DNA from 2 places in the Arthrobacter sp. sptzw42 genome. Region 1 is predicted to be linked to the other one. Evidence: riboswitches for the same ligand, from Rfam matches in the RefSeq annotation. Region 1 holds a riboswitch; the other holds the start of a gene.
What was found. A riboswitch is a leader RNA that binds a small molecule or an ion and turns the genes downstream of it on or off. The one in region 1 is predicted to bind glycine.
Positions count from the first base shown of each region.

Region 2: linked by a shared signal. The riboswitch ahead of gcvP (aminomethyl-transferring glycine dehydrogenase) and the one ahead of gcvP (aminomethyl-transferring glycine dehydrogenase) in region 1 are both predicted to bind glycine.

Region 1 covers NZ_JBNHEX010000012.1:85,828-93,372, forward strand. The annotation lists gene gcvT (glycine cleavage system aminomethyltransferase GcvT) at 1-823, opposite strand, end outside; gene gcvP (aminomethyl-transferring glycine dehydrogenase) at 835-3,735, opposite strand; glycine riboswitch at 3,915-4,013, opposite strand; gene AC5RT4_RS14560 (TetR/AcrR family transcriptional regulator) at 4,103-4,642, opposite strand; gene AC5RT4_RS14565 (MFS transporter) at 4,708-6,279, shown strand; gene AC5RT4_RS14570 (Dps family protein) at 6,372-6,851, opposite strand; gene AC5RT4_RS14575 (nitrilase-related carbon-nitrogen hydrolase) at 7,069-7,545, shown strand, end outside.
Region 2 covers NZ_JBNHEX010000003.1:324,905-332,449, forward strand. The annotation lists gene AC5RT4_RS05555 (GOLPH3/VPS74 family protein) at 1-122, shown strand, start outside; gene AC5RT4_RS05560 (spore photoproduct lyase family protein) at 127-1,233, opposite strand; gene AC5RT4_RS05565 (dihydrolipoyl dehydrogenase family protein) at 1,343-2,728, opposite strand; gene AC5RT4_RS05570 (DoxX family protein) at 2,977-3,540, shown strand; glycine riboswitch at 3,739-3,836, shown strand; glycine riboswitch at 3,838-3,944, shown strand; gene gcvP (aminomethyl-transferring glycine dehydrogenase) at 3,997-6,849, shown strand; gene gcvT (glycine cleavage system aminomethyltransferase GcvT) at 6,860-7,545, shown strand, end outside.

The DNA.
Region 1 (7,545 bases):
CGACGGGTCCCAGCCCGGCGGCGAAGGGGTCACTCTGCAGGGACAGCTCGTTGCCGTACAGCGGCATCCCCGCCTCCAGGCGGAGGGAGTCGCGGGAGGCCAGGCCCGCCGGCGTCAGTTCCCCGTCCTCCGCGATGGCGAGGAGTGCCTGCCAAAGGCCGGGGGCGTCGTCGTTCGCTACAAAAATCTCGAACCCGTCCTCGCCGGTGTAGCCGGTGCGGGCCAGCAGAAGATCCATCCCGGCACCGGACACCAGGAGCGGAACCTCAGCGGCAGCGTAGTACTTCAGTTCCGTCACCAGGGCGTGGTGCGCTGCGGGGACGAGGCGGAGCAGCAGCTCCTGCGCCTTCGGGCCCTGGACGGCTATCAGCGAGGTGGCTGCGGACGCATCGTCAACCACGACGTCGAAGCCGGCGGCGCGTTCGGCAAGGGCGGCGGCCACTACCGCGGCGTTGCCTGCGTTGGGCACCACCAGGAAGACGTTGGTACCGTCGCTTCCGGTGCCTTCGGGGCGCCGGTAGACGATGAGGTCATCGATGATGCCGCCGTCTTCGTTGCAAATCAGCGAATACTTGGCCTTGCCCACAGCCATGGCGGACATCTTCCCCACCAGGGAGTAATCAAGGAACGCTGCGGCATCCGGGCCGGTGACCCAGACCTCGCCCATGTGGGAGAGGTCGAACAGGCCGGCGCTCTTGCGGACGGCGTGGTGTTCTGCGAGTTCGGAGCTGTATTTCAGGGGCATCTGCCAGCCGCCGAAGTCCGTGAAGGACGCGCCCAGTTTTTTGTGCTCGTCGTAGAGCGCGGTGTACTTCTCCGTCATGGCGCCGGTCCTCAGTTCTCGAACTCGGACAGCGGCGGGCAGGAGCAGATAAGGTTCCGGTCCCCTGCTGCGCCGTCGATGCGGCCCACCGGCGGGAAGTACTTGTCCTGCCGGAGCGACTTGACCGGGAACACCGCCTGCTCCCGCGGGTAGGCACGGTTCCAGTCGCTGCTGATGGCGGCCGCGGCGGTGTGTGGAGCGTTGCGCAGCGGGCTGTCGGTGACAGCGAAGTCGCCGTCGGCCACCTGGTCGATCTCCGCGCGGATGGTGATCATGGCCTCGATGAACCGGTCGATCTCCGCGAGGTCCTCCGATTCGGTGGGTTCCACCATCAGGGTCCCTGCTACCGGGAACGCCAGGGTGGGGGCGTGGAAGCCGTAGTCGATGAGGCGCTTGGCCACGTCCTCGGCGGTGACACCGGTCCTTGCGGTCAGTTCGCGCAGGTCCAGGATGCACTCGTGGGCCACCAGCCCGCCTTCTCCCGTATACAGGACCGGGAAGGAATCGTCCAGGCGCGCGGCGATGTAGTTCGCGGCGAGCAGGGCGGACTTGGTGGCCTCGGTGAGCCCCTGACCGCCCATGAGCTTTACGTAGGCCCAGGAGATGGGCAGCACGCCGGCGGAACCGTACTTCGAGGCCGAGACCGGGACGTCCTTCCCTTCAGTCCAGGTGGCCGCGTTGCCGGGCATGAACGGTGCCAGGTGTGCCTTGGCAGCGACCGGGCCGACGCCGGGGCCCCCGCCGCCGTGCGGGATGCAAAAGGTCTTGTGCAGGTTCAGGTGGGAGACGTCGCCGCCGAACTTGCCCGGCTGTGCGAGGCCAACCAAAGCGTTCAGGTTGGCACCGTCGACGTACACCTGGCCGCCCGCGGCGTGGACGGCGTCGCAGACCTCGCGCACGTCGGCGTCGTACACACCGTGGGTGGACGGGTAGGTGATCATGATGCAGGACAGCCCGTCCTTGTTGGCCTCGATCTTGGCGTACAGATCGGCGTGGTCAATGGTGCCGTCGGCCGCGGTGGCGACCACCACCACCTTCATGCCCGCGAGGACGGCGGAGGCCGCGTTCGTGCCGTGGGCCGACGCCGGGATCAGGCAGACGTTCCGTTGCTGGTCCCCACGGGAGTGGTGGTAGCCACGGATGGCAAGCAGGCCCGCGAGCTCACCCTGGGAGCCGGCGTTCGGCTGGATGGACACCTGGTCGTATCCGGTGATCTCCGCAAGATCCGCTTCGAGCCCGGATATCAGCTCACGCCAGCCCTCGGTCTGCGAGTCCGGGGCAAAGGGGTGGATGGAGGCGAACTCCGGCCAGGAGATAGCTTCCATCTCGGCCGTGGCGTTCAGCTTCATGGTGCAGGAGCCCAGCGGGATCATGGTGCGGTCCAGCGCCAGGTCCCGGTCTGAAAGCTTCCGGATGTAACGCAGCAGCTGCGTCTCCGAGCGGTAGGTGTTGAACACCGGATGCTGCAGGAAGTCCGAGGAGCGCTCGACGGCGGCGTCCAGGACAAACGCTCCTGTCACCTCTGCCGGCGGGGCACCGAAGGCGGCCAGGACGCCGTCGACGACATCCGGCGTCGTGGTCTCATCGGTGGAGAAGCCCACCGTGTCCGCGTCGATACTGCGCAGGTTGATGCCCTTGGCCTCGGCGGCAGCCACGATGCCCGCAGCCTTGCCGGGCGCGGAGACGGTGACGGTGTCGAAGAAGCTCCTGTGCAGCACCTCAAAGCCGGCGCCTTCAAGGGAAGCGGCGAGGATCCTGGCGTGCGCGTGGGCGGACCGGGCGATCGCCTTCAGTCCCTCCGGGCCGTGGTAGACGGCGTACATCGAGGCCACAATGGCCAGCAGCGCCTGGGCGGTGCAGATGTTGGAGGTGGCCTTCTCGCGGCGGATATGCTGCTCGCGGGTCTGCAGGGCCAGGCGGTAGGCAGGAACCCCGGCGGAATCCTTGGAAACACCCACCAGGCGGCCGGGCATGGAACGCTCCAGGCCTTTCTGCACGGCCATGTAGGCGGCGTGCGGTCCGCCGTAGAACAGCGGGACGCCGAAGCGCTGGGCAGAGCCGACGGCGATGTCCGCGCCCTGCTCCCCCGGAGGCGTGATGAGGGTCAGGGCGAGCAGGTCGGCCGCCACTGTCACCAGGGCACCGCGCTCCTTGGCGTCGGCGATCACGGCGGTGTGGTCGAAGACCCGGCCGGAAGCACCGGGCTGCTGGAGCACCACACCGTTGATGACGCCGTCGGGCAGGCCCTTGGAGAGGTCTGCGACCTCAACCTCAAAACCCAGCGCCTCGGCGCGGCCCCTGACGATGGCGATGGTCTGCGGCAGGCAGTCGGCATCCAACACCGTCTTGCCGTCGCGGGCTTCTGTATTCTTATTTGCCCTGCGCATCATCAGGACGGCCTCGGCCACCGCGGTTGCTTCGTCCAGCAGGGAAGCGTTCGCGATCGGCAGGCCCACCAGGTCCTGGACCATGGTCTGGAAGTTCAGCAGCGCCTCCAGGCGGCCCTGGGAAATCTCGGGCTGGTAGGGGGTGTAGGCGGTGTACCAGGCCGGGCCCTCAAGGATGTTGCGGCGGATCACCGGGGGCGTCACGGTGTCGTAGTACCCCTGGCCGATCATCTGCACGGCGGTCTTGTTTTTGGCTGCGAGCCTTCGCAGTTCAGCCAGCGCCTCCACCTCGCTGAGCGCGCCTGCCAGTTCCAGTGCAGTGTCCTGCCGGATGTCCTTGGGGACGGCGGTGTCAACCAGCGCGTCCACGGTGTCGTAGCCAATGGCCTTGAGCATGGTGGCGACGTCGTCTTCCCGGCGGGCGCCGATGTGCCGGTCAACGAAAGCGGCGGCCGCAGCTGAAGAAGCGTGGCCTGCGGTGGCGGCAGTGGCGGAGGCCGAGGATACAGTCACGAGGAACTCCATGGTTATGGCGGCGTCAGGGTATGCCGCATCGATTCGGGTCCCTCCCCGCTCTGTATTGGACCTGAGAGTTTCCGCGACGCCGGCTTCCGCCTGCCCGCTTGCACCGTCGGTGAGCACAGCAGTCCTGGTATCCAAATTCCGGATGCCTCTGCGGACAGCCTGCTGCTTTCCAGAGTTGCCTCGCCGCGGCGGTACATGGGCCTGTGAGATTCCTGGGGAGGTATTGCTCCTACGGCGCCTGCCAGTACCTTCCGGCAGAACTCTCCCGCCGCAGATCAAAGGCTATTCATTTTGTTTTTTCTTGCGGCCGGTCACGGCCCGCACATGGCCAATTCTCCTACGCCCCGGGCGCAGGAGCAAATACCGGCTAACCCCTCAGCCGGTGGACGGCGGCAAGGAGTTCGTCCACCTCCGCCTGCCTGTCAGCGGGGTTTCCCGATGGCCCGCTTTCCCACATGGCGTTGAAGTACAGCCCGTCCCCCATGTACAGCACTGCTTTTGCCATCGGCGCGCCAACGTCCTTGCCGATGAGGTCCAGCCATTGCTGCTGGATGGCGGCAAAGCGGCGCCGGGCATCTTCATGGGCTACCTCAGCCAGGCGCGTTGCGGCCACAAAGGAACGGTCCATAGGGGTGTCAGACCAGAGCGAGGACCGGATGAAGTACGCCGCCGCCCCCTCCGGCGCGGCCGCCATGACAGCGAAATCTTCCCCTGCGAGCCGGTCCAGCCGTTCCAGGGTGGCGGTGATCAGGGCGTCCTTGTTGGGAAAGTGGTACAGCAGGCCGCCTTTGGAAACACCGGCCCGCTTGGCCACCGCCTCCAAGGTGGCTGCCCTTTCGCCCACGTCAATCAGGAGTTCTTCGAAGGCGTCCAGGACAGCGTCTCGCGCTACAGGTTTTCGGGGCATGGCTTCCATCATGCATTGTCGCGGCCGGTTTCTTAACTGTACCGTCCGGACGGTATAGTTCCAGGATGATGTCTTCCCCTGCTTCCCCATCGAACATCACCGCCACCACCGTGCGGCGCGCCGGTTCTGCGAACGGCGGCAGCCGCGATTGGCTCGCACTGGCCCTCCTGATGTTTCCGGTTCTTTTGGTTGCCGTGGACAATACGGCGCTGACCTTCGCGCTGCCCGCCATAGCCAGTGCGCTGGGCACCACGGGAGTGGAACTCCTATGGATTGTGGACGCCTACCCGCTGGTGCTGGCCGGGCTGCTGGTGGTAATGGGAAGCCTCGGCGACAGGATCGGACGCCGCCGGCTGCTCATTACCGGCAGCATTGGTTTCGCGGCAGTATCAGCAGTAACCGCCTTCGCACCCGACGCCGGCTGGCTGATAGCCGGACGGGCCGCGCTGGGCTTTTTCGGGGCAATGCTGATGCCCTCCACCCTGTCCTTGATCCGCAACATCTTCGTGGACCCGAACCGCCGGCGGCTGGCCATCGCCATTTGGGCTGCGGGCTTCTCCGGAGGCGCGGCGCTCGGGCCTATTTTTGGCGGGTGGCTGGTTGAGCAGTTCTGGTGGGGAGCGGTCCTGCTGGTCGCTGTGCCCATCATGATCCCTTTGCTGGTTTTCGGCCCGGCGTTTATCCCTGAATCCCGGGATCCGGCGCCTGGAAGGGTGGATGTGCCGAGCATCCTGCTCTCGCTGCTCACCATGGTTCCGGTGGTCTACGGCATCAAGGAAACCGCCACTGAAGGTTTCGGCGCACTGGCAATGGGGAGTACGGCCTTCGGCCTGGTAATGGGTACCGTTTTTGTCCGCCGGCAACAGCGGCTCGAGTGCCCGCTGCTGGACATGTCATTGTTCCGCAACCGCGTGTTCAGCATGGCCATCACCGCCAATGTCCTGGCGCTGTTCTCCTTCAACGGTTTCATCCTCTTCCTGGCCCAGCACCTTCAGCTCCTCGAGGGAATGTCTCCTTCCGCAGCAGGAGTGGCGATGGTTCCGGCCCTGGTGGCAACCGTTGTGGCGGGCCTGGCGGTGGTGCCGGTGGTGCGGAGGATCCGTCCGGGTTTTGTGGTTGGCGCCGGACTGGCCATGAGTGCCGCCGGCTACAGCATGGTGACCTTCGGCAGCCATACCAACGGCCCGGCACTGCTGCTCGCTGCCCTGCTGGTCCTGGCACTTGGCGTAGGAACAGCGGAGACCATCTCCAATGACCTCATCCTCGGCAGCGTACCGCCGGAAAAATCGGGGGCAGCATCAGCGATCTCAGAGACGGGTTATGAGGTGGGCGCCCTGCTGGGAACCGCCGTGCTGGGCTCCATTCTCACAGCCTCCTACCAGCACAACCTGCGGCTCCCGGAAGGCCTTGCTGCTGCCGCCCCCGGGCACGAAAGCGCACGTGCCGGCGAAACCCTGGCAGGAGCGATGGAGCTCGCAGCAAGCCTTCCGGCACCCCTTGCTGACGCACTCCGGCAGGCAGCCGGCGCCGCGTTCGACTCCGGCGTCCATATCACCGCCGCAATCGGGCTGGTGCTGATGGCGACGGCGGCAGTCTTCGCCGCCGTCGTGCTGCGGAAGGTGCCCAAGGCGCCGTAAGAGGCGCGGCCCGGACAGCAAGAGGCGCCCGTCACCGGAGGACAACCTCCGACGCCGGGCGCCTGCAGATCCTGCCCGTGCGGGCAGCGGGACTACTGTGCGTCAGGTGCAGTGACGCTGGCGGTGGGCTTCATGTTTTCGGCGTTCACCATCCATGCGAACTGTTCCAGCTTCAGAATGAACTCGTGCAGGAGATCGGCCGAGGTGGGATCTTCCTCGTCGACTTCATCGTGGACCTTCCGCATGGTGCCTACGGCAGCCTCAAGTGCCGCAACGATCCGCTCGATGGCGTCCTTGGTGCTGATCAGGCCTTCGGGGAAGGGAGCGAGGCTGGTGGACTCGGCCACCGTGGAACTGCGGCCGTCCGGGAGGGCATGCAGGGCGCGCATCCGCTCGGCCGTGTCATCGGCGAACTGGCGGGCGGCGTCAACAATCTCGTCCAGTTGCAGGTGAAGGTCCCGGAAGTTGGTCCCCACAATGTTCCAGTGGGCCTGCTTGCCTTGGATGTGCAAGTCGATCAGGTCAGTGAGCACGGCCTGCAGGTTGTTGGTCAGTGTCGGTGAAGCTTTCATATGCATCCTCCTCGATTGTTCCTGTGATTCCGACGCTACCAGCCCGGCGGGCGGCCCTGGCGGGCCTGCCGGCAAAATTTCTCAGTGAGCTTACTAATTGTGCTTCCGCCGAAATAAACGAACGCGGTTCATATTCTCCTTGCATCCGGGCCGGTTGAACCGCATACTAAATGAACGTCATTCATTTAGTGACCATCGTCTCACTGGAGTAGCCAACATGATCGAAATTTCCTGCCTCGGCGCACCCGCCTCCCCGGCCCGGACATCGCCGTCCGGCCGCCCGGCCCTGCGCGTCGGCGTGGTCCAGCACCGGTGGCAAACCGACAAAGCCGCCGTCGAGGCTGAACTGGACGAGGGCATCGGCCGCGCCGCCAACCTGGGCGCGGCCGTAGTTTTCCTGCCTGAGCTGACGCTCTCGCGATACCCTGCCGACACGCGCCCGCACAACGATCCCGCTGAAGGCCCGGGCCGGTCCCGGCCATCGGATCTCGCCGAGGACCTGCTCACAGGCCCCACATTCCAATTCGCTTCAGACGCTGCCCGGCGCCATGGGGTATCTGTCCACGCTTCCCTGTACCAGCGCGCCGGGGACCCGGACGGACAGGATGACGGACTGGGCCTGAACACAGCCATCCTGGTCTCGCCCGGGGGTGAACTTCTGGCACGGACCCACAAGCTCCACATCCCCGTGACC
Region 2 (7,545 bases), on a different contig from region 1:
TCTTCCCCGAGGCAGACAGGATCCGGGCAAGCGAGCTGGCGAAGGACTATTGGCCGTCCCGCGCCGTGGAGGACGAACTTCGCCTGATCAGGCTTGCCGAGGAAGAAGCAGCAACGTTGTGACGGGTCATGTCCAGTAGAGGAGCCGGGCGGCCGGCAGCCGCCGCTCCAGCTCCTCTGTGAACCACCCGCGCATCTCCGTCATGGTCTGCTTCGGGTACACGTACTTGACGCCGCCAAACTTGGATCGCTTCTGGCTCCGCGATTCCTCGTCCATCTCAAGCTTGGTTCCCGGATACCAGCCCAGCAGCACTTCCTTGCTCGCCGGAGTGAAGCGGTGCGTGATGATCTCGGCGGTCAGATCGAGGTCATTGATGCCGGCGACAGCATCGGCGACGCTGTCCAGCAGCGCGCCATACTGCTCCCGCCAGCCAGGTACGGGCATAACAGGGGCAATTGTCAGGCCTACCCGGTAACCCGTCGCTGCCACAGCTCGGAGAGCGGCAAGCCGGGCGGGCATCCGCGCAGTGCCTCCTTCAAACCGGCCCGCTACGTCTGCGGCGTTGACCGAAAACCGGATCCGCGTCCTGCGCCCATGATTGAGGGTTACCAACTCACCGATATCGTCGAACTTCGTCGTAAACCGCAACTGCACGTCGTCGCCGAATTCCCCCGCCCCCACGCGGGAAATTGCGGCAGCGAGCGACCCGGTCACGCTCTCGATGCCCAGGGGATCGGTGTAGCAGGACAACTCGAACGTCGTGCCCTCATGGCCACGGTCCAGGGTCCCGCGGGTGACAGAGCCTCTGCCGGCGTGGGTGCGTATTCCGCCCAGCACATCGTCAATGTTCGCGTACACGCGTGTCACGGGAGGACCCTGCAGGGATCCGGCCAGGTAACAGTACTGGCAGTGGGCGGGGCAACCCTTGGCGAGGTCGATGCGCCAGTCAGCGCTCGGCGGGATTGGCTGTGGCTTGAGGACGCTGGGCGGGGCCACGACCACCGCAAGCGTGTTCTTGGCGGACGCGTACGTTTCGCGCTCACTGGCGCCGCGCAGGCCTGTTAAGGCGTTCGCGGGCAGGAACCGAATGTCGTCAACACCGGCACGCTCGCAGCGCCGAAGGATTTCAGCTGTGTGGGGCAGGTCTGCTGCGGCCCTCGTGATCAGCACGTGTTTGGGAACCCATAAACGGGTGGGAGAAAGTGTGGTCAGGTCCGATTCCTGAAGAGTCATCATTGCCTTTAACAACAATGATGATGGTGCGGTTGTTCCACGTATTTTGCCCGGAATACCCTAAAGGCGAGGTAAGAGTCCGTGGAAAACTACGACGGATTCAGTCCGCTCACCAGGACTCTTTCGTTGCTCCCCGCACCACCTGCCGTGCCGCGCGACCGATTATTGAGCTGTACGTCGGGTAGGCAAACTTCACGCGTGCAAGGGTGGCCACGTCTGTGCCGGCGGCCATTGCGGACGCAACTGCCTGGATGACCTCCACTGCGTTCTCGCCAACCGCGTGTGCGCCGAGTATCAGCTCCCGGTGCCGGTCCGTGACCAGTTTCAGAAATCCCTGCTCCCGGTCATCGATGATGGGACGTTCCACCGACGCATAGGGAACGACGACGACGGCGCACTCCGCGTCGCGTTCCCGGGCCTTCGCCTCGGTGAGGCCCACTCCGGCGTAGTCCGGGTCGGTGAACCCGCCCTCCGGCAGCAGGTGGTGCGGCGTGGTCCGGTGCGCTCCCAGGACGGCATTCTCTGCGGCAGTCTCACCCTCGAAGACAGCGGCCTGCACCAGCATGGACGTCCCGTTCGCGTCTCCGGCAACAAAAATGTGCGGGACGTTGGAGCGAAGGTAGTTGTCCACCGGGATAGCTCCCCTCCCAGCGGCGACGCCTGCCGCCTCCAGGCCAAGACCGTCAATATTCGCTGGCCAGCCGGCAGCCATAATTACCGCACCCACCTGTGCCGACTGCGCGCCGTCCCCGCCCTGCCAGCGGATTTCCAGGCCTCCGCCGTCGTGCTTCTCAATGCCATCCACACCGCGGATGCCGACATCCACGTGCACGCCGCGGGAACGGAAGCCTTCCGTGACCGCCATGGAGACGTCATCGTCCTCGGTGGTGAGGATGCGCGGTGCGAGGTCCAGAAGGGTAACGTGCGATCCAAGGGCATCGAAGATCGTGGCCAGCTGCGCACCGGTGTGGCCGCCGCCGATAATTGCGACGGAGCTGGGAAGTTCAGGAAGGTCCAAGACTTCGTGAGGCAGCACGGCGTGCTCCGCGCCCGGGATGGGCAGCCTCCGGGCACTTCCGCCCACACACAGGATGACCGAAGCAGCGGTAACCGGGCGCCCGCCGATCAACATTTCCTGCGGCTCGCTGAACGCTGCATCCCCTTGAAGGAACGTGATGTCCAGTTGCCGCATGGCCTCGTTGTACGCTTTGGCGTCAAGTACGCGGTCCACGGTCGATTGCACCCGCCGGACCAGCTGCGGCCAGTCCACCGCAGGCTCGTGGACCACAATTCCGTAGTCCCGGGCGGTGCGCACTTCCCTGTACAACCGCGCAGTCTTCGCCAGCACCCGCGTGGGCACGCAACCTGAGTTCACGCAGGTGCCGCCCAGCCGGGCACGCTCAACAACGGCGGTACGTGCACCCAGCTCCGCTGCCCGTGTTGCGGCAGCCATGCCCGCCGGTCCGGCTCCGACTACCAGGACATCAAAATCCATAACGCCTCCCTTGGCACCCATCCTGCCCCATGCGGCACGCACTTCGTCAGGGGGAACGTAGATCAGCCTGGCGCTCGCCGTCGTCGGGCTGCTTGTCCTGGCCTTCTGCGCGGGTTACGTGCTCGGCAGAAGAACGCACTCCAAGGAGCAGGAACTTCTTCGCAGGAAATTGAAGGGGTGCAGTGGTGGCTTTCTACGTCAAAATGGCAAGGTACAGCACCGGCACAGCCAACCCAAGGAGGAGTCTGATGAGCCACGTAACAACCAGTCCTGAGGCAGCAGCCGCGGCGCAAAGCCTTTTCAGGGTTGCGCTTGGAGGTGTTCTTATTGCCCACGGATCCCAAAAACTCTTTGGGTGGTTCGGCGGGGGAGGGCTCGAAGGTACCAGCAAGGGCATGCACGCCATGGGTTTCCGTCCCGCAAAACCCAGCGCAATCCTCGCCGGTGTAGGTGAAGCTGGAGCAGGTGTTGCCTTGGCCCTGGGCCTGGCTACCCCTGCCGCCGGCGCCGCCGCTGCAACCACGATGGGTGTGGCTGCAAGCGTTCACGCGCCGAACGGCTTTTTTGCCACTGAGGGCGGCCTGGAGTACCCGGCGGTCCTGGGTTTGGCGGCAGTGGCGTTCACTATCGGTGGTTCCGGCCCCTTCTCCCTGGACGCATTAACCGGTCACGTGTTGGACCGGCCCTGGATGCGCGCCACCGCTCTGGCTGTGATCCCCGCAGCCATGGGCATCCAGATTTACCGCCGGCGCAAAGCCCTGGCAGCCGACGCGCAGGCGCCGGCTGTAGCCACCGCGCCGGAAGAAGGCTGAGGGACTGCACGCCGCGACTGTCGACGGCGGGCACATCCCGCCGTGACTGTCGACGGCGTGGGACATCCCGCCGTCGTCCACTTGCGATGGGCGGCCGGGTAAGGGGCAGAATTCCCGAACCATCGGACGGTAATTTTGCATCCCGCGCCCTAACACGGTAACGTGTGAGCCGTGTCACCGAACAGTGACATGTGCTGATGATCTGCGGCGGGAGAGTCCTGCCGGTACGTTCTGCAGGCGCCGTAGGAGCAAATCCTCCCCAGGAATCTCTCAGGCCCACGTACCGCCGCGGCAAGGCAACTCTGGAAAGCAGTCCGGGCAACCGGGCTCACCGACGGTGCAAGTGGCGCTCTGCAAAACGCAGGGCAACGCAAAACTCTCAGGTCCGATACAGAGCGGGGAGGAACCCGAATCAACGTGGAGCTTAGGCGCCACCTGAATTATGGAGTTCCTCTCATGACGGTTCATTCGTCCCCTACCACCTTCGCAGACCGCCATATCGGCGCGCGCCGCCAGTCCGACATCGACACCATGCTCAAGGCCGTTGGCTACGACAGCGTTGATGGCCTCGTTGACAGTGCGGTCCCCGATTCCATCCGCCAGGACACGCCGCTCACCCTCGAAAGCGCCCTGAGCGAAGTCCAGGTCCTCGCCGAGCTCCGCAAGCTTGCGGGCAAGAACAAGATGGCCGTGCAGATGATCGGCCAGGGCTACTACGACACCGTGACCCCGCCGGTGATCCGCCGCAACATCCTCGAAGCACCCGCCTGGTACACCGCCTACACGCCGTACCAGCCCGAGATCTCCCAGGGCCGGCTCGAGGCGCTGCTGAACTTCCAGACCATGGTCCAGGACCTCACCGCACTCCCGGTGGCCAACGCCTCCCTCCTCGACGAAGCCACCGCCGTGGCCGAAGCAGTCCTCCTGATGCGTAGGGCCAACAAGTCCAAGACGGCCAAGGACGGCAAGACCGTCCTGGACGCCGACCTCCTCCCGCAGACCATCGCCATTGTGCTGGGCCGCGCGGAGGCCCTCGGGTTCGAAGTGGAAATCGCCGATCTCGCGGACGGCCTGCCCGACGGCGACATCAACGGCCTGGTCCTCCAGCAGCCCGGCGTCTCCGGCCGCGTCTGGGACCAGTCCGCCGTCATCGCCGAGGCGAAAGACCGCGGCGCGCTGGTCACCGTCGCCGCCGACCTCCTGGCCCTCACCCTCATCACCCCGCCGGGCGAGCAGGGCGCGGACATCGCCGTCGGCTCCACCCAGCGCCTGGGTGTCCCGCTGTTCTTCGGCGGCCCGCACGCCGCCTACATGGCCGTCCGCCAGGGCATGGAGCGCACCCTTCCGGGCCGCATTGTCGGTGTGTCCAAGGACGACGCCGGTGTCCCCGCCTACCGCCTGGCCCTTCAGACCCGCGAGCAGCACATCCGCCGCGAGAAGGCCACCTCCAACATCTGCACCGCGCAGGCGCTTCTGGCTATCGTTTCGTCGTTCTACGCCGTCTACCACGGCCCCGACGGCCTGAAGGCCATCGCCGAAACCGTCCACAACAACGCCCGCGCCCTGGCCACCACGCTGAAGATTGCCGGCCGCGAACTGGTGTCCGACACCTTCTTCGACACCGTCACCGTCCGCGTGCCCGGCAAGGCCGCCAAAGTGATCACTGCCGCCGAAGCCCGCGGCATCAACCTGCGCCTCATCGATGCGGACACAGTTGGCGTGTCAGTCGATGAAACCACGACGCCGGAGGTCCTCTCCGCGGTTGTTGTCGCCTTTGGCGCCGGTCCGGTTGTGGAGGCGTCCGGGTTCGAACTGCCCGAACCGGTGCTGCGCACCTCCACCTACCTGCAGCACCCGGTGTTCAACACCCACCGCTCCGAAACACAGCTGTTGCGTTACATCCGCCGTCTTTCGGACCGGGACCTGGCACTGGACCGCACCATGATCCCGCTGGGCTCCTGCACCATGAAGCTGAACGCCACGGCCGAGATGGAAGCTATCTCCTGGCCGGAGTTCGCCTCCATCCACCCGTTCGCTCCGGATTCCCAGACCGAGGGCTGGCGTGAGCTGATTTCCGGGCTTGAAGCGGATCTTGCGGAGATCACCGGGTACGACCAGGTGTCCATCCAGCCGAACGCCGGCTCCCAGGGTGAGCTCGCGGGCTTGCTGGCGATCCGCGGCTACCACCACTCCCGCGGCGAGGCCCAGCGCAATGTCTGCCTGATCCCGGCGTCCGCCCACGGCACCAACGCCGCGTCCGCCGTCCTCGCCGGCATGAAGGTGGTTGTGGTGGCCACCGCAGCCGACGGCACCATCGACCACGCCGACCTGGAAGCCAAGATTGAGGCCCACAGGGACGTCCTCTCGGCCATCATGATCACCTACCCGTCCACCCACGGCGTGTACGATTCCGATGTTCGCGAAGTTTGCGACGCCGTCCACGCCGCCGGCGGCCAGGTGTACGTTGACGGTGCAAACCTGAACGCTCTGGTTGGCCTCGCACAGCCGGGCAAGTTCGGGGGCGACGTCTCCCACCTGAACCTGCACAAGACCTTCTGCATCCCGCACGGCGGCGGCGGCCCCGGCGTCGGCCCGGTCGCTGCCAAGGCGCACCTGGCGCCGTTCATGCCGGGTGACGCGAACAAGGCAGCGCACGAGGAGGGACACGGCGTCGCAATCTCCGCTTCGCGCTTCGGCTCCGCCGGCGTGCTCCCGATCTCCTGGGCCTACGTGAAGCTGATGGGCGGCCAGGGCCTCACCGAGGCAACCAAGTCCGCGCTGCTCGCCGCCAACTACGTGGCGGCCCGGCTGGACGAGCACTTCCCCGTCCTCTACACGGGTACCAGCGGGCTGGTGGCCCACGAGTGCATCCTGGACCTGCGCGAGCTCACGGCCAAGACCGGCGTCACCGCCGAGGACGTGGCCAAGCGGCTCATCGACTTCGGCTTCCACGCCCCCACGCTGTCCTTCCCCGTGGCAGGCACCCTCATGGTGGAGCCCACCGAGTCCGAGGACCTCGCGGAGATCGACCGGTTCATCGAAGCCATGATCACCATCCGCAGGGAAATCGACCAGGTGGCTGCCGGTGACTTCACTGTGGAGAAGTCCCCGCTGCGCAACGCACCCCACACGGCAGCCGCCGTCGTCTCCTCCGAATGGAACCGGACCTACCCGCGTGAGCAGGCTGCATTCCCCCTGGCCTCGCTCCGGCAGGACAAGTACTTCCCGCCGGTGGGCCGCATCGACGGCGCAGCAGGAGACCGCAACCTGGTCTGCTCCTGCCCGCCACTTTCAGAGTTTGAGAACTAAGGAATTTGTGATGACCGAGAACTACACCGCGCTGTACGAGCAGCACAAGATTGCCGGGGCCTCCTTCACCGATTTCGGTGGCTGGCAGATGCCCCTGAAGTACAGCTCCGAACTGGCTGAGCACCACGCCGTGCGCAACGCCGCCGGCCTGTTCGACCTCTCCCACATGGGCGAGGTCTGGGTCACCGGCCCCGACGCGGGAGCTTTCCTCGACTACGCCCTGGTTGGCAAGTTGTCCGCCGTGGCAGTGGGCAAGGCCAAGTACACGCTGATTTGCCAGGAAAACGGCGGCATCATCGATGACCTCATCACGTACCGCCTTCCCGCCGCTGCGGACGGAACAGCAAAGTATCTCGTGGTTCCCAACGCGGGCAACGCCAAAGCAGTGGCCGCTGCCCTGGCCGAGCGGGCTGCGAACTTTGATGTCACCGTCGAGGACGCCAGTGCTGCGACTTCGCTGGTCGCTGTGCAGGGGCCGAACGCGGCGGCCATTTTGCTGGCACTGGTTCCGGCCGAGCAGCACCCGCTGGTGACCGAACTGAAGTACTACGCGGCGGTTGAGGTAGGCATCGCGGTCAACGGTACTGTCCAGGAGCTGCTGCTGGCCCGCACCGGCTACACCGGCGAGGACGGCTTCGAAATCTATATCCCCAACGAGGACGCGCCCGGACTGTGGAACGCCCTGCTGGAGGTCGG